Regions from separate parts of the Alteromonas sp. MB-3u-76 genome, predicted to be linked through region 1. Evidence: predicted binding sites of a transcription regulator. Region 1 holds the regulator's gene; each other region holds the start of a gene.
What was found. Region 1 encodes sigma-54, which starts transcription at its own class of promoters, with help from an activator protein. Its sites were predicted from a motif close to GTTGGCACGNNNNTNGNNT; they were not measured.

Region 1 (5,252 bases):
CCTGATCATATTCGTCTACTACCGTGTGAGTAAGGGTAGGTAGCAAGTTTACGGGAATATTATCTACGCAGTAATAACCCAAATCTTCTAGGGCCCTAAGCGCAACTGACTTCCCTGAGCCAGAACGACCACTGATAACAATCAGCTTCACCGATAATTCTCCCTAAAATTTTTTTATGTGCCAAAAACTAATTCAAAAACGATTTTTCAATTAAGCGCATATTCCAGAAAAGAGCAGCAACAAAGAGCGCGATGCTTCTCTGTGCTTTTCTGTGCTGCGTCCAATTTATACGCCAAGAGCAGAGATAATATCTTCGTTCGTTTTGGCTCTGCGTATGGCTTTTACCGTATCTTTATCGCTAAGTTTACCTGCAACAGTAGCCAGCGTTTGCAAATGGCCTTGAGTTTGTTCTTCAGGTACCAGTAACGCAAAAAATATGTCGACAGGCTTTTCATCAAGGGCATCGAAGTTGATTGCTGGGATACAGGTTACAACAATCGCCATTACTTGCTCTAATCCTGCCAAGCGGCCATGTGGAAGCGCAATGCCGTTGCCTATTCCTGTACTGCCTACTCGCTCCCGAGCCAGTAAACTGTTTAGCACAGTGACTTGATCTATGTTTTCATCACCTTGCGCTGCTATATCAGAAATAATTTCTAAAATTCGTTTCTTACTATTGCACTGAACCGCACACTCGGTGCGGTCCAGGCTTACGATGGCTTTAATGTCCATGCTTAATTATCTATTAATGTTTTTTCAGTTTTTCCTTATGCTTGATTACCTGCCGGTCGAGTTTATCCACCATGCTGTCAATCGCTGCATACATATCGGTATTTTCTGAGGATGCAAACACTTCAGCACCGCTAAGGTGCATAGTGGCTTCGGCTTTTTGATTTATTTTTTCTACGTTGAGGATGACATGGACATTAGAAATGTGATCAAAGTGACGCTCAAGTTTGCTGAACTTCGTATCGACATAATTACGCAAAGAGTCGGTGATTTCGACATGATGACCAGTTAGGTTGATTTGCATATTTCGTCTTCCTTTTAATATAGCGCCTTTAAATAAGGCTTTTGCGTTGGTTAGACGGGGGTATCGATAAAGACTCCCGGTATTTTGCTATTGTCCGCCGAGCGACTTTTATGCCTTGCTCTGCCAACAATAAAGCAATCTTGCTATCGCTTAATGGTTTGCTAGGCGTTTCTGCTGCAACCAGTTTCTTAATTAACGCACGGATAGCGGTAGATGAACACTCGCCGCCTGATTCCGTTGCCACGTGGCTGGAGAAAAAATATTTTAACTCGTAAATTCCTCGTGGAGTATGCATGTATTTTTGAGTAGTAACCCGTGAAATCGTCGATTCATGCATGTCTACCATTTCTGCGACATCATTGAGAACCATTGGTTTCATCATTTCGGGGCCGTGCTCAAAAAATCCCATTTGTTGCTGAACAATACAGTTAGCCACTTTCATTAATGTATCGTTTCTCGACTCTAAGCTTTTTATAAACCATTTGGCTTCTTGCATATGAGAGCGTATGAACTGTGAATCGCTACTATTTTTCGCTTTTCTACTCATCGCTGCATACTGCTGGTTTACACCCAGTTTAGGTAAGCTGTCTGGATTCAGTTCTACAGTCCAGCGACCGTTTTTCTTTGCTACCGATACATCGGGGATAACATACTCAGGCTCTTTAGTAACTAAAGCACTACCTGGGCGAGGATTCAAGGTTTGAAGCAAACGCATTGCCTCGCGAAGCTCGTCTTCTTTCAAACGACTCTTACGCATTAAGGTTCTGTAGTCTTTGCTGCTAAGCAAATCCGAATAGTCCTCTATCAGTCTTTTTGCCTCTTCCAACCAAGGGGTATCGTCGGCAAACTGACGAAGTTGAACCATCAGACACTCCTGTGGAGTGCGCGAGCCAGAGCCAATGGGGTCAAACATTTGAATACGTTTTAGCACGCACTCCACTTCGTCTAACTCTATCTCTTCTTCAACATTTTCGGTTTCAATATCTTCAAAATTAACGGCTTCTAATATTTCGTCTAACGTTGCCGTGAGATAACCCGACTCATCAATGGAGTCAATAATAGCAATGGCAATCGCTCTGTCAGTGTCAGAAAAAGGAGTGAGGCGCATTTGCCATAATAAATGGGCTTGAATATCTTCTGTGGTTTCACCCTGGAAAATTTGGTCATCATCGTTGTTTGATGGACCGGGAGCAGGTGCAGAGGAGGCAGAATAATATTCGTCCCATGTGCTATCGATGGGCAATTCATCAGGAAGGTCGTTTTTTTCAAGGGCATCACCAGACTCGATAGTGTCGCTAGACGCAGAAGCAGTGGCTTCGCTAGCGCTATCATCGTTGTCGATGTTGTTTTTTTCAGCTTGAGGCTCGTCGTTACCTTCTTCAATTTCTAAAAGAGGGTTTGAGTCTAACGCCTCCTGAATCTCTTGCTGAAGGTCGAGTGTAGACAGCTGAAGCAGCTTGATAGCTTGCTGCAGCTGTGGAGTCATCGTTAGTTGTTGACTAAATTTTAACTGTAAAGATGGTTTCATCTACGTCTTATATTTATGCTCTTCAGTGAATGTACCAGAGCGCTTGAGAAAAATGACAATTAGGTTACATACAATAACTATAGCCTGAATTGTTCGCCTAGGTATACATCCCTTACTTTTTGATTACTTAAAACCTGTTCCGCGGTTCCTTGCGCAATAAGTTCGCCATGACTCACAATGTACGCTTTTTCACAGACATCCAATGTTTCTCTCACATTGTGGTCGGTGATGAGAATGCCTATTCCTCTGTCGCGAAGGTGCTGTATTATCTTCTTTATATCATTAACTGATATTGGATCAACACCAGCAAAGGGCTCGTCGAGCAAAATAAATTCGGGTTTAGCCGCAAGTGCTCTTGCTATTTCTACTCTGCGACGTTCTCCACCGGAAAGGCTCATACCCACACTATTACGTATATGGTTGATATTGAATTCATCAAGTAGTGCGTCAGCTTCTTCTTCCTGTTGCTGAGAGTTCAAATCCTTTCGGGTTTGCAAAATAGCCATGATATTTTCATGCACAGTCAGTTTTCTAAATATAGACGCTTCTTGAGGTAAATAACCAATTCCACCGCGAGCGCGTTCGTGCATGGGCTGATGCGTTAATTCTTTATCGTCTATTAATATCTGCCCTTTGTCTGACGGAACTAGACCGACAATCATATAAAACGTTGTCGTTTTTCCCGCGCCATTTGGGCCTAACAGCCCAACAATCTGCCCTGTAGAGACTGACAGACTAACATCAATCACAACTTGGCGGGATTTGTATGCCTTAGCAAGATTTTTTGCACTAAGAGTAGCCATTACTGTTGCTTGCCTTTACCGTCTTTGCTTTTGTCTGTGTCATTATCACTGCCATCATCACTATTCGAATCGTCTTTTTTGACTTTTCTAATAGACTCTGGCGTGAATACCGTGGTAACGCGACCTTTACCATCTTCTTGATTGCCGCCAGTTGCTAATAACTGTTCAGTTATCATGTCAAAGGTAATGTTATCGCCCTTTACTTGGCTGCTATCTTGCCGTAATTCAGCGTTGCCGCTCAGTGAAATAGTGCGCTTTGCAACCTCGTAACGAATCTCGTTAGCTTGTGCCGATACTGGATTTCCATCTTCTAGTTTTTGCGAGTAGCTAGCAGGTTTACCTCGCGCGACAAAAATCTCACGACCACTGCCTCCAGAGGCAATAACTTCCACTTCGTCAGCTTCAATAACTAAAGAGCCTTGGGTAATAAGTACATTGTCTTTGTACAAAGCAGTTTTATTTTTCCCATCTATAAACTGAGAGTTCGAGCCAATCTCGATAGGAAGGCTAAAGTCCTTTTCGTTGGCAAGCACTGGGCCGGCGCATAAGACAAATATAGCGCTAGTTACTAGGAGAATACGTTGTATGTACATGGTCAATAAGCTCATATTTTTGTGTACGCAGGTTTGCGTTAAATCCATTGCTTTGAATAACGTACTGCATGCCACGTATTTCTACTGGTTGGTCTGACGTCATTTGTTTACTGTCTAAATTAATTTGAATATATTCAGTGGTGATTGTTTTGACAAAGTCATCCTGGCTTTGGTTCTCAATGTTGACCTTATTTTCTAGCTGGATAAGTTCGTTATTGTAAAGTGTTCCTTCTAATGCAGTAACCACCCACGGGGAATCTGCATCGCTGCTGTACAATGTATAGCTGGGTTGCTCAAAAGAAACAAAGCCCAACTGGTCATAATGCTCCATTGATGAAGCAAACACTTTGTGATTCAGCTGACCTTCACTGTTATACAAGGTTGTGGTTAAGTTTTTTGCTTTATAGGCTGGCTTGAGGGCATCGAGCCCTTCTGAGCTGGTTAGCACAGGTTCTTCTTCCATCCATGTTGGGATATACATCAGCATGGCGAGAATAAAAAGCGCAGAAATACTCAACCCAAGGCGGTTAAAGCCGAATGCGTTCATACGCTGGCCCCAAAAATACCGTTTTCAATTCCTTTAGCTTGTAATAGTGTGTCAGATATTTCTCGAACCGCGCCAAATCCGCCGGGCAAAGTAGTGATCCAGTTAGCTTGATTTTTGACATAGGGATGAGCATCTGCCACCGCTATTTTCACTTCGGCAAGTTCGTACATACCAGTGTCGGGCATATCATCACCAACAACAGCGATATTTTCGGGCGCTAGCTCAAGCTTGTTCATTAAATGTTTCAATGCATCAAACTTGTTCTCTTCACCTTGAATAATGTGAGCTACATTTAATGCTTTCATTCTGTTTTCGACAATGGCTGAGCGCCTGCCGGTAATAACGGCAACATTAATGCCGTGGCTAACAAGCGCTTTAACTCCATAGCCATCTCGGGTGTGGAATGCCTTCAATTCTTCACCGTCGTTGCCTAGGTAAATACGGCCATCAGAAAACACCCCATCTACGTCACACACCAGCAGTTTGATGTTTGACAATGCATCGAATAACACCGATGGCATGATGGTGTAAAGCGTTTGGGTTGGCGTGGTTTCCATTTATAAAACTCCCGCTTTTAGCAGCATGTGCATATTAAATGCGCCAACCGGAGTGTGCTCATCGTCAAGCACCATTAACGCACTAATTTTAAAGCTTTCCATTACGTTCAGTGCTTCAACAGCCAGTTGGTTTGGTGTTGTGGTTTTTCCGCCTACTGTCATCACGTCACTGACCTTAGCGTCATGTAAA
Region 2 (5,252 bases), 1.4 Mb from region 1:
AATAACGAGCGTTATTACGTGTTAATGGCAAGGGATATACAAAGAGAAGTACTTGAAACTGTTAGTGCGCTGTCAGAAGCCGACATAAGTATTATCGACAGAACAACACAAGTGTTACTCGCTTCGACGCTATCAACCCGTTTAGCTGAGGAGTATCACCCGAGCATAGCAGGTTTCAATTGGCAAGACGTCACGTTTTCAGAAGCCGTCAGTTACATTGAATATAATATTCCTGTTTCTACATTAAACACCAGTCCGGCAAAAATAACTGTTCTCATTGATGTAGCAAATTATGTGCAAAGTTTTAGAGAAATGCAGAATATGCTTTTCTCGCTTTATCTTTTGGCGTTATTGATCATCTCACTTTTTTTCATGGTGTGGACCAAGAGAATTACATCACCGCTAAATTCCGTCATTACCGTTATTGATAGCGTTTCTTCTGGACGCTATAAAAATAAGCTCAACAGTACTTCGCGCTTTAGAGAAATTAACGAACTAGAGTCTGCTATAGGCCAAATGCAAAGCAAAATCTTTCGTCGCGAAGAGAGAATTAAGTATCAGGCACAGCATGATGATCTAACAGGGCTATACAACAGAAACTTTTTAGAAGAGTTTTTTGTAACGCAAATGCGTGACGGTAAATCTATTCAGGTTATTGCGATAACGGTTATTGGATTTCGAACCATTAATGATTTGTACGGATACTCAAATGGTGACAATACATTGAAATCATTGGCTTGGCGACTGTTACAATGGCCTGGAACTTCAGCAAGGTTAGCGGGCGGTGAAGTAATTTACATCACTGACGAGCCACTGAATGAGCTGCAGTTAGAGACCCTGAAGTACATTCTTGAGCAACCCGTTGAGAGCAACCTTATAACAATACCTGTAAAAGTGGCTATGGCTGTATTGGAATGCCCTGAAGACGCGTCTGACACAGAAGAGTTGTTTAGAAAACTCAATATTGTTTCTGATAACGCAATTCGCTCAGGCGCTGCCTTAACCTATTACAGTGAGGCGTTAGAGCAGGGCTACAATAGACGTCTTCTAATCACTACCGAACTAAAGCGTGTACTTGCCACACAGCAACACGAACTTTCTGTCGTGTATCAACCCAAAATAGACCTGAAAACGATGAAAGTGTGTAGCATGGAGGTGCTGCTTAGGTGGAATAACAGTCGTTTAGGACAAGTATCGCCGGATGAGTTTATTTCTGTGGCGGAACAAGCTGGGTTGATAGAACAAGTGACTAAGTGGGTAATGAAAACCACTATTACCGATCTTGCTTATTTTAGAAGCAAGCGTTACGACTTTTCTGTTGCTATGAACTTGTCCTCACATGATATCCAAAATAAAACGCTATTAAATGAACTGGTGGCATTACTTACAGAAAAAGGCCTGTCACCTGCCTCACTGCAGTTAGAAATTACAGAAAGTGATTTGGTTGCTGATGCGTCTCTGGCAGTAGAAAACCTTTCATCACTTAAGTCGTTAGGGTTTCGTTTTGCCATCGATGACTTTGGTACCGGCTATTCTTCCTTAGCGTATTTGAAAAACTTACCCGTAGAGACAATCAAAATAGATAAAAGCTTTATATTAAATTTGTCTACCGATGAAAATGACCAACAGATTGTCCATACAATACTCAGTCTGGCCGGTATTTTTGAACTTAATGTAGTTGCCGAAGGGGTAGAGGATGCAGAGTCTCTTAACATTTTAAAAGAGTGGGGCTGTGATGTTGCACAAGGCTATTACATTAGCAGGCCGTTAAAAAGAGAAGACCTAGAAGACTGGCTACTTACTACACCTTATCACGAGTAAAAATACCCAAACTGCTAGCCAGAAGCATGAAATCTGATGTTTGTAATTTTTGGAATACATTATGCTTGGTTAAACAGTGTGGTTTTGAAAAAGCCTATTTTTGATTGTTAGTAAAGTCAAAACACCCACAATTTAACACATGCTCTCAATGTTGAGTGATATTGAATAAAAACAAGGATTTTATTATGGATATTATACGCGTACTTCTGTCAATTTTACTTCCACCACTAGGCGTATTTCTGCAAGTTGGAATTGGTGCTCACTTTTGGATAAACATTCTGCTGACTATTCTCGGATACTTTCCAGGAGTGATCCATGCAGTCTATATTATTGCGAAGAAGTAACGTTTTCTTATGATTGGCTAAAAGAAAGCCAGTAACAGATTATGCTGTTACTGGCTTTTTTCGTTATCGAGGTTGTTTAATTTATGCAGACTTTAGTTCTTGCTGCATTTCTTTTTTGTAACCCGACGCCAATTCTGTTTTTTGATGTTCGTTAAGTACCCTTCCAGCAACGTTGAAAAATTCTTGCTCCTCATCTGCTAGGTGATGCTCTACCTTCTCTTTAAGTACTTTAAGGTGATGTAGCCATGCCGGCGAACTCATGTCGGTATTGTCTAATTTTTCTATCAACTCATCAATTTCATGATGTTCCGCAATACCATGGCGGGTTAAATCCACTGTTGCGTCTTTTTCTAAGAGGTGAGTGTAAAAGTGGCGTTCCTCTGCTATGGCGTGACTTTCAAGCTGTTGCTTCAATTCTTCAAAGTACTCTTGACGAGCAGCAGTGTTCCCACTGGTTTCAGCTAATATTTTCAATAGAAGACGTTGTTTTTCGTGGTCTTGGCGTAATGCTTCAAAGATTTTCACTATAGTTCCCTCAGTAGATTAAAGATGACACAGTCATTAATGCGATAAACGTTCCATAATGATGGATGGTTAAGTTTCTGAAATTTAATCGCTTTTTTTGAGGGGGTTGTTTGGAATAAGAGAAAGGCGTACAAGGTAAGCAGTTTTTACACTTTGTACGCCTAATCTTTCATAGCAAAGTTAGTTGGAAAAAGGTTAAACGCCCTGTGCTACCATCGCATCTGCTATTCGTCTAAACGCAGCAATGTTAGCGCCCTTCATGTAGTTAATATAATTATCTTTGCCTGCCGAGCGCTTAGCCTCTTCAAGGCAGCGCGCATGTATGCTCTTCATAATAGATTGAAGTTCATTGTCGAGTACGTCTGCTTCGTGTTGACTAAACTGTGCATTCTGAGACATTTCTAGTCCTGACAGGGCAACGCCTCCGGCATTCGATGCTTTACCTGGTACATAAGTAATCCCTGAGTCGATAAAGACTTCCTGTGCGTTATTGCTGCAAGGCATGTTTGCACCTTCAAGTACCATGCTACATCCGTTTTCAAGTAATGCCTTTGCATCTTTTTCATGCAGTTCATTTTGTGTGGCGCAGGGCAGGGCAATATCGCACTTAACATGCCAAGGCGTTTTGTCACTAAACCAAGCGCCAGACCCTTTGCTTTCTAAATCTGTAAGCACGTTAGATGAAGTGGTATGGGCATCTATAGCCCAAGCTATATCAGACTGACTAAATCCTTTATCACAAAACAAGAATCCGCGACTGTTTGATAAGGTGACTACCGTAGCCCCTTTTTGAATCGCTTTTTTGGCAGCGTGCAACGCTACGTTTCCTGCTCCTGATACAACAACTCGCTTTCCTTCTAAGGTTGTATCATTTGCATCGCAGACAGCTTCGGTAAAGTAAATCAGTCCAAAGCCCGTAGCCTCGGTTCTTATATAACTACCTCCAAATTCAAGACCCTTACCCGTTAGTACACCTTCGAATTTATTGTTGAGCCTGCGGTATTCACCATAGAGATACCCAATTTCCCTAGCGCCAACATTAATATCACCGGCCGGAATATCTGTATTCGCGCCGATATGACGCTGAAGTTCTCGCATGAAGGCTTGGCAAAATAGCATGATGTCTCTATCACTTCGACCTTTAGGGTTAAAGTCTGAGCCACCTTTACCGCCACCCATTGGCAAGCCTGTTAGGGCATTTTTGAAACACTGCTCAAATGCCAAAAATTTGAGAACCGATAGGTTAACCGTTGGGTGGAACCGCAATCCACCTTTATACGGACCCATTACACCATTGTGCTGAACACGCCATGCTTGGTTAACTTCTACTGTACCCTCTGAGTTTACCCAAGATACTGTAAAGTAAATAACTCGCTCTGGGAGGCAAAGCCTGCGAACGATGTCTGCCTGTTTATAGGCCTCGTTAGCATTGTAAATAGGAACGATATCTTCGAGCACTTCCCGTACAGCTTGTAGATATTCTTTTTCACTTTCAAATTTAGTGTTTAAAAAGTCGTAAATTTCATCAAAATTACTTTCGTTTGGCATGGGGGACTTCATTCCTCGTTTTCTTTATTTGTTAGCACGGTGAGACTGCGTGGACACGTATTAATGGTCACAGTGTCTGCATGAAAAATTTCACCGTCTACCGCATAGGCAATTTCATCATCGAACGTAAGCGTAATTGTGCTTGCTTGCGCGTGACGTATGTTGTCAGAATGGCGCTTATGCTCGCTGGGGCTGAAAATTAATTCTGCTAGCGAGAGTAATTGTTTGTCGGGAGACGTCTGGGGAACTAGCCACGTTAGGTCTAGTTTGCCATCAGTGACATCGGGCGGTTCGTCGCCTTGCGCTAACGCTGTGGTCATAGGGGCAGCATTAGCAACAACAAAACTAGGCGTGGTGAGTGTTTCTTCATCGCTATCGTCTGTGCGAATTTTAAAGCTAATATTCTCGTTGTTAGAAATTGCACTCCACAAGCCTTTTAAATAAGCAAATTGGCCGCCTTCATTCTTTTCATCTCTATCGGCAGACGAAATCATTTGCTCTTCAAACCCAACGGCAGTTACCAGCAACATGATGTTGTCGTTACATGTGGCTGTATCGATAGCCAGCGTGTTCCCCTCAATAATGATGTCGCACGCAATATCAATGGGCATCACTTTACTTAAATAACCATGAAGTACCTGGCTCAGCGCATTTGCTGTGCCCAACGGAATAAAGCCCATGGTTGCTTGAGTATCTATTAGAGCAGATGCCACTTCAGTAAGCGTACCATCTCCCCCACAGGCAACGATGATGTCTGCGTTATTATCTAGCGCCTCTTCGGCTATGGCCTTGCCATTTTTTTCGGGTGTTGTTTCAAAGACAGAAACAGAGAACTTTTCGTTAAGTCTTGCCAAAATCTGGCTTTTGTTAAGTTCCCACTTGCCACCGCCCGCCACGGGGTTTGCAATAAGCACCAAGTTTTTTTGTAGTGAAAGCAGTCCCCCATCTTTTACCTTTTCAAGCGCAGATAGCTGCTTTTTATTTAAGCGAGCGGTTTGTCTTACGCTATTTATC
Region 3 (5,252 bases), 290 kb from region 1:
AAAGCCTACGCCTAATATTTTTAAATTTGAGAACAGTAATGTCTACAAACAAAAGTTTCAGTGAAAGCGAAGCAAACGATGCTAAAACATGGGACTTACCTTTTGTTGAAGATGCAAACGCTCGAAAAAAAGATGCGACCACCAACGCACTAAACCGGCGTTCTGATTGGAAATATGAACCGCCTGAAGAAGTTGAAGAAATTTCTCCTCCTACCGCTGACGAAATAGAAGCCATTCGACAAGCGGCCTTTGACGAAGGACACAGCGAAGGCAAAGCAACAGGTTATGAAGAGGGTAAAGCTCAAGGGTTAGAAGAAGGGCTTGAAGAGGGGCGCGAAAAAGGACATGAAGAGGGTCTTGCAAAGGGCTTAGAAGAAGGACAGTCTCAAATCGCGAAGCAGACCGAGCAGTGGCAAATGTTGGTGGAAAAACTTCACGATCCGCTGTCTCAGGCTAACGACGATACTCGCGATCAACTGGTAAAGTTAGCAGTCACGCTTGCTAAAGCCGTTATCAAAACTGAAATAAGTACCAATAATGACGTCATTGTTCAGGCACTGAGCGAAGGCATTAAAGCGCTTCCTATTAATCAAAACGAATACCAGATACACCTGAATCCAGATGACATATCGATTATTCAAGAGCATTTTTCTGAAGAAGAAATGACAAAAAAAGGTTGGAATTTGGTAGCGTCTCCTAACATGGAACGTGGCGGTTGCGACATTGTTACTACGCAAAATGCGGTGGATGTTTCTGTGGAGCGGCGTTGTCGTGAAGTGATTGAGCGCTTTTTATTAAATCAAGGGCTAAACGATGACTAGCCCTTGGCACACGCATTTTGAATCTTTAACCAAACAAGTCACTACGGTGCCAATTGTTGCAGCGGGAAAGCTAGTGCGTGGAATTGGCCTTACATTAGAAGCCGTAGGGTGTCAGCTTCCAGTAGGCAGTCAATGCTTAGTACAAACGATTGAAGGCGAAATTGAAGCAGAGGTAGTTGGTTTTGGTGAAGATATTACCTATTTAATGCCTACTGAAGCTGTAAGGGGCATTGTGCCTGGTAGTAGGGTTATGCCACTAAATCGCCAGAGTGGATTGCCTGTTGGCATGTCGCTATTAGGGCGCGTGGTTGACGGGAATGGCCAGCCTCTTGATGGATTGGGAGAAATAGAAGCAGAGCACCGTGCACCTACCACCCGACCTCCAATGAATCCATTAATAAGACGACCAATCAATGCCGCTATGGATGTTGGTGTAAGAGCGATAAATGCACTTAATACTGTGGGTGTCGGCCAACGGATGGGACTATTTGCAGGCAGTGGCGTTGGTAAAAGTGTTCTTTTAGGCATGATGACACGGGGCTGTGAAGCCGACGTGGTTGTTGTTGGGCTAGTTGGTGAACGTGGTCGCGAAGTAAAAGAGTTTATTCACGATATCCTTACAGAAGAAGAGCGCAAGCGTGCTGTTGTGGTTGCCGCTCCGGCAGATACGTCGCCGTTAATGCGTTTAAAAGGATGCGAAACCGCAATGACAATAGCAGAGTACTTCCGTGATAAAGGGTTGAAAGTGTTGCTACTTATCGACTCTCTCACTCGTTATGCCATGGCTCAGCGGGAAATAGCGCTGGCGGTAGGAGAGCCGCCTGCAACGAGAGGTTACCCGCCATCAGTGTTTGCGCGCCTTCCAGTTCTTGTAGAGCGAGCGGGAAACGGGAGTGAAAAGCAGGGTTCCATTACCGCCTTTTTTACAGTGCTTACAGAAGGTGACGATTTACAAGACCCGGTTGCCGATGCTGCTCGCGCAATACTGGACGGTCACGTAGTGCTTTCTCGTTCTTTGGCAGATAGTGGCCACTACCCAGCTATTGATATTGAGTCGTCGATAAGTCGAGTAATGCCGCAAGTGGTCAGTGAAGAACACCAGCTCATGGCTAGACGAATTCGCCAGGTATATTCTCATTACAAGCAAAACCAAGATCTTATATCTATTGGCGCATATGCAAAGGGGTCAGATCCACGTATCGATCTTGCAATAAGAGCAGAGCCTGCCATTAATGCATTCCTACAGCAGGGGATGAAACAGGTACTACCCTATGATGAAAGCTTAGAGGGTATGGCTGCGTTGGCAAAAGGCTTAGGGCAGGGCCAGTGAATATGAACCAAGCATTGAAAGGCGATTAGATAATGTCTAAACAACTAGAACGTTTAGCTGAATTCGAAAAAGAGAAAGAACAACGTGAGTCGCGCTTTTATCAACAGGCGCAGCTTAACGTGAATCAGCATAAACAAAAGCTAGCGAGTTTAGAGCAATATCGCGTTGATTATATAAAAGGTATTCAGCAAACCGGACAGTCGGGTGTAACAGCTACTTATTACCAACAACACCTTTCTTTCGTGGGTAAGCTCGACAAGGCGTGCGAACAACAAATGCAAGTCATTGCTCAAGCAAAGATGGCAGCAGATCAGCGCAAGCAAATGTGGCTTAAACAACAACAAAAGGTTAAGGCCGTTACGCTTCTTCTCGACAAAAAGCGTTTAGCGAAAGAGAAAAAAGAGGCAAAAGCTGAACAAGCCATGCTCGATGAGTTCGCTACGCAACGTTTCATAAGATCTAAAAGCTCCTCTTTTTAGCACGTCTTAATTCCGTGCTTCCCCATTAAAATGCCGCAGTTCATGTAAATTTAGTACTCGCTAACAAGTCTTCTTTTTAAATAATTGGCGCGGCCTTTGCAAAGTTCTCACTGTCTTTGAATGACGTTTAACAAAGCGGTTGGTTTTGACGGCGTTTTTCAGAAATTGCGACACGCTTTTTAAACCGTTGTAGATGCAAAAAAGATACTAAAAACACAGTAGTAATATAAATATAGATTAAAAAGTATTACTAATCAGTTGGTTAAAGTTTGCCTTGCATAATTACAGCGATACAACAAATTTATCACCCATTTAATGGTGGAAGTGTAGGACGGTAGAGAATTATGCAACAAGTTGCCGTAAATAAAACAGACATTGCCGCATTGCCCTTTTCGGCGACATCTACGGCGAAAGCCGTGGGTAACGGTTTAGATAGTCACTCGCAAGGACAAAATAGCGAAGCATTTAGCAGCCTTTATCAAGAAGCAAAATCTGGTGGCCGTGATTTTGTATTAAATGAAAACGCCAAACGCAGAGTTAAAGATAGTGATAGATATCACACGGATCTCCCGCGAAATGATGACAAGCAAAATAAAGTTGACCAAGCTCCTTCTCAAAATGTGACTGAGGCAGAAAGCTCCTCATTTAAAACAAAAGACATCAATAAAGAGAAAGATGTCATTTCACAAAACAATGAAGCTAGCAAGTCGGGTAATGATTTGAAGCCGCAGCAAGGAAATTCTCCTTCGATAAAAAAGACAACTGAAAAAGAGCTCTCGATAGGTACTGATGGCAAAAGAGAAAAGAGTGCTCCAATAGTCGGAGAGCCTGTTTCTCCAATTGTTATGCCAATGGAAGATGTAGTGGATGGAACAGATTGGATTGCATTTGTGGAGGGAATTACCAAAGGTGGAGTAGGAAAAGCTGCTGGAGAACTTGAGGCCCTAACTAATGGAAAGATGCCCGCTGAGCTTAATGCAATGGATAACAGCGAAATTACTGACGTTTTATCTGATCTAATAACCCAGTTGAAATCTCTAGAAGATGAAAATGTTAAAGTCAATCCAGCGATCACAGACAAGTTAAGCACTCTAAGCAACCTGTTAAATAAACAGGTTGAGAGTGCTGAAGCAAAAGGCGGAGTGAGTAATGAAAGTGAAGATAACCTCAGTGTACTTCTAGCACAACTCACGAATTCAGAGTCCTTAGCTGAACAGAAAGGCAATGAACGCTCAAGCCTCGAACAAGGAAGCGAAGAAGCACAAAATCTGCCATTGTCCGACCTAAGTGATGAAGAAAGTACGCAGAACGAGCTTCTACTAAGCTTAATAAACGATGCTCTAAAAGAAAATGGGGATGACAGACTCAGTCAAGCATTGTCGGCAGCCAACGCGGGTGAAAAAGCAACAGTGCAACATGGCGCTAATTTTGACAAGCTTCATGAGGGAGAGGCTATTGCCGCCGATTTGACCGGTGTTACTGCAAAGATAAATTCATCATCTGCAGCCGTTGATGGAGAAAATATCACAGCATCAGGTATGAAGCCTTCAACTGAAAAAGCATTAGAAGGTCAGCAAATTGACATGGGAGCACTCGAAACACAAGACGATTCTCTTTTAATGGCTATCAGCAAGCTAAGCCCTGAAAGTGCTCAGAAGGCAACGGAAGCCCTTGCCGAACGTATGGTTGCGCTCGTGCCTAATAGTCAACAGCAGCAGGCTGTGAAATCGAACATAATTGCTGGTATCAACGAGTTTCAAAAGCAGGTAGAGCAGGGGCATCAGCCGGGCATTGAACTCTCGGCCATTGTTGCAGATGCAGCAAAAGACGCTTCGCTGTCTGCTGAAGTGTCAAGCGCCCTTAATGCAAGAGTAGAGACTCAGGCTGGTCAGTTTATGCAGTTGATGACCAATGCACAAAATAGTATTCAGCAAATGGTTCAACAGCAGTTTACGCAAGCAGATGCCGCCATTAATGAAAATAACCAAATTCGTTCAGAATCGTCAAAATCTCAACAGCAATTCGATGGGTTCGATAAAGCTGTCAATATTCATAAGCCAGAGGGGCAGCAGCAACTAGGCGAAAAAATTCGTTGGATGGTGAATGCCAGAAACACGATGGCAGAAATTCGACTCGACCCGCCTGAATTAGGCAGTATGCAGGTGAGGGTTAATGTACAGGGCGAAGCGGCCAGCGTGAGTTTTGTTGTACAGTCTCAACAAGCTAAAGATGCGCTTGCTGAATCTATGCCTAAGCTTAGAGATATGCTGTCTGAGCAAGGAATTGAATTAGGCGATGCGCAGGTGAGAAAAGATAACTCATCAAATAGCGAAAGTGGTCAGCAACTTGCTGGGCAAAACGGAAATAGTGGTAGTCATCGTTCAGAAAATGACGCTGAGCTAGATAATGGACATGTAATAGAGCAGGCCGTTACTCGAGAAGCGAAAGGCGGTATAGATTTTTACGCCTAGGCTTCACCTAGGTAAATATAGACTTTTTGGCCAACCAATCACTGAAAAGTGAAAAAACAAAAATATGTCAAAATATGACTAAGGCAGCATTGCGATTTTGACATGAAGCTTGATAATACAAGTTTTAACGTATTTAAGAAGAGATACACAT
Region 4 (5,252 bases), 230 kb from region 1:
CGATTGTATTCCGCGATAACAATAAACGCGTTAGATAAATCTTCAATTTTTCGACCTTTCGTTGCCATACTCAAATCGATTACCGAAATAGTCTGACCACGAATGTGCGCAATGCCGCGCACTAAAGGATTGAGTTTTGGCATAGAGGTTAACGGAGGACATTGAAGAACCTCTCGGACTTTAAATACGTTTATACCAAAACGCTGGCGACCGTTTAATCTAAATAGCAATAACTCTAAACGATTCTGCCCCACAAGCTGTGTGCGCTGGTTAACTGAATCTAAGATCCCCGACATAAGTCACCTCTAGGTAATTCTGGGCATGAACATTGCGTCATGAACATTACATCTTTGTATTTCTATACAAAATAGACAATATCATTTGGTTTTTGCAGATTAAACGACAAAAAAATGACAGTAGCGTTAACAACTCTCAAAAGCAACTGTCGGTAAAACCCGCGTTTACCTTTTAAGCATAGCCAATAACTCACGAACTGAACACGAAAAGTCACAATGAAAAAACAAAATAGTAAAAGTCATGTAAGAAAACTCGCTGTTTGTGCACTTTTAGTATCAAGTGCCGCAACGAGTGTAATGTCATTTTCCATTTTCGCGATGGAAAATTTGCATCGCGTTGTAGAAAACGGCGCTCGTGAATATCTAATCACGCAACTAACTGAAAATTCGCAGGATACTAACATCGATGTTGCCATAGTAAAAATAGACGATAGGATAAATATCCCTGAGTGCTCTACCGGATACCGCTATCACACTTCAGAAGACGCACTGAAGCAGTCCTACATATCGGTGCGCGTGAGTTGTGAAACCAATGATTGGTATTTGTTTACTAGCGGCCAAGTATCGAGAACAAAAGATATTGTTGTTACCAGCGGGGCAGTAAGTCCTGGTACAGTTTTATCGTCGTCGAATTTAACAATGGCGAGCGTGGATGTTCGTCAACTCCGTTACACGACGTTCACAGAAATTGACTCGCTGGTGGGCGCTCGAATGAAGAGGCGAGCAACAAATGGTCAAGCAATCCAAGCAAATATGCTTTGCTTTGTATGCAAAGGTGACCGGATCACCATTTCTGCCGAAGTAGGTAAAATGAAAGTGAGAACTGCGGGTATCGCACAGCAAGATGGCGTGGTTGGCGATAGTATTCAAGTACTTAACGCAAGCTCTAAAAAGACTGTTATAGCCAGAGTCGCCAGTACAGAGAAAGTCGTGATACAATTATAAAACTAGCATAGAAAAACTATCCTTTTTTCGCTATTTAAAGCTAAAGATAACGGGGCTTTCGCCGATACCCTATACAGAGGTGAGAAGGTAGTGAGGAACTATTATGGCTATTAACAATATAAACAATGGGTTACCGAAAAATCCCGTTGATAACGGAAAAGTGTCTCAGCAAAATCAGACACAACAAGCGCAGCAGCAAGCTGCGTCAAAAACTGCAACGGCAGCTCCAGCACCCCGTCAAGATTCCGTTTCATTAACGCAATCTGCTCAGCAGTTAAACCAAGTTCAGAAGAAAGGTACTGAAGCACCAGTGAATCAGGAAAAAGTGGACCGTTTGAAAAAAGCAATTCAAAGCGGTGACTACCAAATTAATCCTGAAGTACTGGCGAACAAGATAGCGAAAGCAGAAGCAGAGATTTTCGGTTCTAAGTGATTTTTGTTACTGATGACTTTTGCGAATACACTCAGTGCTCAGTAGTGAGGGTGCAAATGAGTATTCTTGAAGTATGTCGCAGCATTTACAGAGAAAGTCACAGTGCTATGCTATCTGTAACATCTTTTTCAACGTACCGTATTTAAAAGAGAGCTTTCAGTGAGCGAGCAAACAGTAAATTTAACATCGATACTTCAAAACCAAGTGGACAAGTTAACTGCGTTGTCGACACTATTAGAAAGAGAGCTACAGTTAATTAGCTCTCGCGAAGCTGAATCCCTCATGGCTTTGTTAGACGAAAAAGCTCAGTTGTTAGAAGACATCCAAAAGATAGATTCAGCGGCCGAAGCCTTAATTGACCAAGGGCAAACATATAGTGAGGAAGATGATGTGCTTACAGAAAAAGCAAAGGCTCTTCTCGATGACTGCAAGTACCGCACACAGGTAAATCAAAAAGCCGTTGAGCAGGGTCAACTTCGGCTAACCCACCTTCGTAATTTAATGATGGAATTGCGCGCAAAAGAATCACTCACCTATGATAAAAAGGGAAAACCTAAAGGCGGTACTTTGGGTTCAGGAGTAAGTGCATAGCTAGCAGGTGCATAGATAGTAGGTGCATAGCTACTAATTAAATAGCTAAGCGCGTAATGGTGCAATGTTGTCTTTAAAGTGATTTAGCAATCAGTAATAAGTGACGTTTTTAACTCTACGGGGTTTTGCTGTAGTCAAATAGATGTCGTAAACCCTTTTCATATCCAGCGTCAATTCTGTGACATAAGTGTCTTCTCCCACTGGATAGGTTTTTACCACTTTTGCTCCTCGAATAACGCCGTCTACAGAAGCTCGTAAAGACTCGCTATTCACTACTAAGCTTGAAAGCGACTGCGAACCTTCGATACGCTGGCCATAAACTTGCTCTGCAAGCTCTCGGTAAGCTTCTAGTTTTGACGCCTTCATTGCCATTAGTCGCTTTACATTTGCATTGCTACCTTGCTGAGACTCGATGGGCGCATAACCAACAGCGGTGAGCACAGGATACGTATTTGGCTCGACACTTTCCCACTCAATATGTTTATCAATAACACCGCAACCTGTAAGCCCCATAGTAACGCCAATAAATAGGATGATTGTTCTCACTATTGCACTCACTGTTGATGTATGGACTGTTAGTAACTTCATGACACATATTCCTGTCTTAGCTATTGCCTTTTGGTTGCCACTTCTCGTTTTGCTTTAGAACTCTGACAAGAGTGAAGTGCTTTAGCACCCTAGCTTGCGTTTTAACCTATGTGACAAAAAAGAAAAGCAAAATTTGTACCTAAACATCTTTACACTGGTAAACCCCTTCCAATATTTCCACCTAATTGCATTAAGACACTTCTCAGTAAAGATATGGCATTGTTCTAGCATAGCTCAGGTCATGTGCTCAGGTCATGTGCTCTGGTATCTCAGCGCAAAGTTTGAATTTCGCTTTACGTTTACTTTCTTTTAAAGCCAATTTCTAGCTAAACATGCTTCTGAGTTAGCACCTAAGTAATATCAAGAGGTCGACATGTTAAGTAACAAATCGAAAGTTTATGTCATGCTGCTTAATGCGGTCGTGGCATGCGTTTGCCTAGTGGCCTTTTTACATGGGCAGGCGCATGCCATGTGGTATGAAGCCAAAGGTCAGGCAATTATCTTAAATGGCGATAAAGAAGCGGCGAAGCGAGAAGCTATTGAAGAAGCGCTCAAGCAAGCCATGCTTTTCTCCGGAGCATCAGTGAATAGTGTTCAACAGCTCACAAATGGGCTTCTAGAAAACGAAGAACTGACAATTCGCAGTAATGGCGAAGTAGAACAAATTGAAATTATCGATGAAAGATACAATGGCGAGATTTTTACTGTCAGTATTAGAGCAGATATATTTCCAGCAACCAGAACATGTAATGCAGGTAATGATAAAAAACTTTTCGCCACTACATACTTTTTAACCCCAAATAGGCAGCAACTAACAGAAGGTAATATTAGACATTTTGATGAGGCTGTAACGAATAAGTTTGCCAAACTTATGTCTGAAACCACTGATAACCTCAGGCTTGCCTATATTGCTCCTCATACTGCGAAATTTAAAAGCGAGTACACTGAACAAAATGTTCGCTCGCTAGCACAATATGGTAATTCACAGTTCGCTATCATCGGCACTATCGATGACTTGAGTATTGATAGACAACCCGCCTCAGTATTCACCCCATGGAGCGACGACAAAGTAGATAGATACTTTGCTATTACATTAGAAGTCTTTGATGGCATCAACGGCGGAAGATTATTTACCAAATCGTATAATACACATGCAGAGTGGACCTTCGACCGATTTGAGCAAATTGACGAGCATTCAAATTATTTTTGGCAATCTATTTACGGCAGAAAAACTCAAGATTTATTACTTGACGCTATTCAAGATATTAAAGAATCGATTGCGTGTCAGCCAACGACCGGACGGGTAATTAATGTAGCAGGAGACATCATTTCTATTTCTCTTGGAAGGGATAATGGTATAGAAGAAAATGATGAGCTAATGCTATATCAGGCAAAAGAGATAATGGACAACAAGGGTAAAAAATTCCTCCAATACTCGCTCTACCCCGGTACATTTGTTGTCGAAAATACGTTTGCTAATTCTTCTACCATTATTCACAAACAGTCTGGACTTGTAGCCAACATTCAAGAAAATGACTTTGTTGTGAAAAAATGAAGATAAAAAGTAAGTAAACCAAAGGGTTCCGTATTCATCTTATCTAAGTATAATATCGCGCTGTGTCCCTATAGTTTAACAGGATAAAACTGCGGCCTCCTAAGCCGCTGATCGAGGTTCGAGTCCTCGTGGGGACGCCACCACCGAAGAGTATCGAGCCAGAGCACTCATTTTTTCAGCGTGGATGCATTTCATTGTAAAGAATCTCATCCATTGTCTCTTAGGTAAAACTTGTCTGGCCCCCATTATTTTTTGTTATTTGCATAAAGTGGGTAATACTTTAATAAAAAGTAGCTTTGTGAACCGAAAGAATAATATGAATAACTTAAGTGAGTGCTGTTCATCTGAAAGTAATGAATCAGAAACAGAGGGTGGCACAAAAGACGTCTGGGACGTGATAGAAATGCTCAATGAACCGGGCGCTATTTTTTAGCTTCCTATTTAAATGTTATTGGCTAATCCCTACATTGTGTTTTAGTGTATAAAACTATCCTTAGTAAGCATTATGAGTCTTTTTATTTGCTCTGTGCAGATTCAAGGTATTCACAAGGGGAATGTTAATGAGCCATTTCGAACGCGAAGAGCTAGATTCTTTTTTTGCTGAAATGCAAGATGTAAAACCCATTACCTCTAACGACAAAGCGTTACTGCATGACCCCAACGCAGCGCTGGCTGAAAAACAAAAGCGAGCCTCTCAGCAAATACAGGTTCGCGATACGCTCAAAAATCCATTAAGTATGGAAGGTGTAAAGCCAGTACCTCCCGATGAATTTATTCAGTTTCAGCAACCGGGAATTCAAGACGGCGTATTTAAAAAGTTAAGGCTAGGTAAATACCCTCTCGA

Region 2: a site for sigma-54 is predicted at 2,730-2,748, ahead of CW735_RS10105 (hemerythrin domain-containing protein). Genes of this name have one in related genera too.
Region 3: a site for sigma-54 is predicted at 2,714-2,732, ahead of CW735_RS05125 (flagellar hook-length control protein FliK). Genes of this name have one in related genera too.
Region 4: a site for sigma-54 is predicted at 3,066-3,084, ahead of CW735_RS04850 (flagellar assembly protein T N-terminal domain-containing protein). Genes of this name have one in related genera too.

The regions. Positions count from the first base shown of each region.
Region 1 is NZ_CP025115.1:842,915-848,166, forward strand. Features, by position in the region: gene rapZ (RNase adapter RapZ) at 1-151, opposite strand, end outside; gene ptsN (PTS IIA-like nitrogen regulatory protein PtsN) at 287-733, opposite strand; gene hpf (ribosome hibernation promoting factor) at 747-1,034, opposite strand; gene CW735_RS03775 (RNA polymerase factor sigma-54) at 1,063-2,562, opposite strand; gene lptB (LPS export ABC transporter ATP-binding protein) at 2,640-3,365, opposite strand; gene lptA (lipopolysaccharide transport periplasmic protein LptA) at 3,365-3,958, opposite strand; gene lptC (LPS export ABC transporter periplasmic protein LptC) at 3,927-4,505, opposite strand; gene kdsC (3-deoxy-manno-octulosonate-8-phosphatase KdsC) at 4,502-5,062, opposite strand; gene CW735_RS03800 (KpsF/GutQ family sugar-phosphate isomerase) at 5,063-5,252, opposite strand, start outside.
Region 2 is NZ_CP025115.1:2,252,992-2,258,243, reverse strand. Features, by position in the region: gene CW735_RS10115 (putative bifunctional diguanylate cyclase/phosphodiesterase) at 1-1,821, shown strand, start outside; gene CW735_RS10110 (YqaE/Pmp3 family membrane protein) at 2,007-2,165, shown strand; gene CW735_RS10105 (hemerythrin domain-containing protein) at 2,247-2,690, opposite strand; gene gdhA (NADP-specific glutamate dehydrogenase) at 2,886-4,238, opposite strand; gene CW735_RS10095 (diacylglycerol kinase family protein) at 4,247-5,252, opposite strand, start outside.
Region 3 is NZ_CP025115.1:1,134,988-1,140,239, forward strand. Features, by position in the region: gene fliH (flagellar assembly protein FliH) at 39-821, shown strand; gene fliI (flagellar protein export ATPase FliI) at 814-2,151, shown strand; gene fliJ (flagellar export protein FliJ) at 2,184-2,630, shown strand; gene CW735_RS05125 (flagellar hook-length control protein FliK) at 2,975-5,101, shown strand; gene fliL (flagellar basal body-associated protein FliL) at 5,251-5,252, shown strand, end outside.
Region 4 is NZ_CP025115.1:1,076,839-1,082,090, reverse strand. Features, by position in the region: gene CW735_RS04875 (chemotaxis protein CheV) at 1-296, opposite strand, end outside; gene flgA (flagellar basal body P-ring formation chaperone FlgA) at 513-1,241, shown strand; gene flgM (flagellar biosynthesis anti-sigma factor FlgM) at 1,345-1,674, shown strand; gene flgN (flagellar export chaperone FlgN) at 1,834-2,265, shown strand; gene CW735_RS04855 (LPP20 family lipoprotein) at 2,356-2,853, opposite strand; gene CW735_RS04850 (flagellar assembly protein T N-terminal domain-containing protein) at 3,227-4,408, shown strand; tRNA gene CW735_RS04845 (tRNA-Arg) at 4,473-4,548, shown strand; gene smrA (DNA endonuclease SmrA) at 4,969-5,252, shown strand, end outside.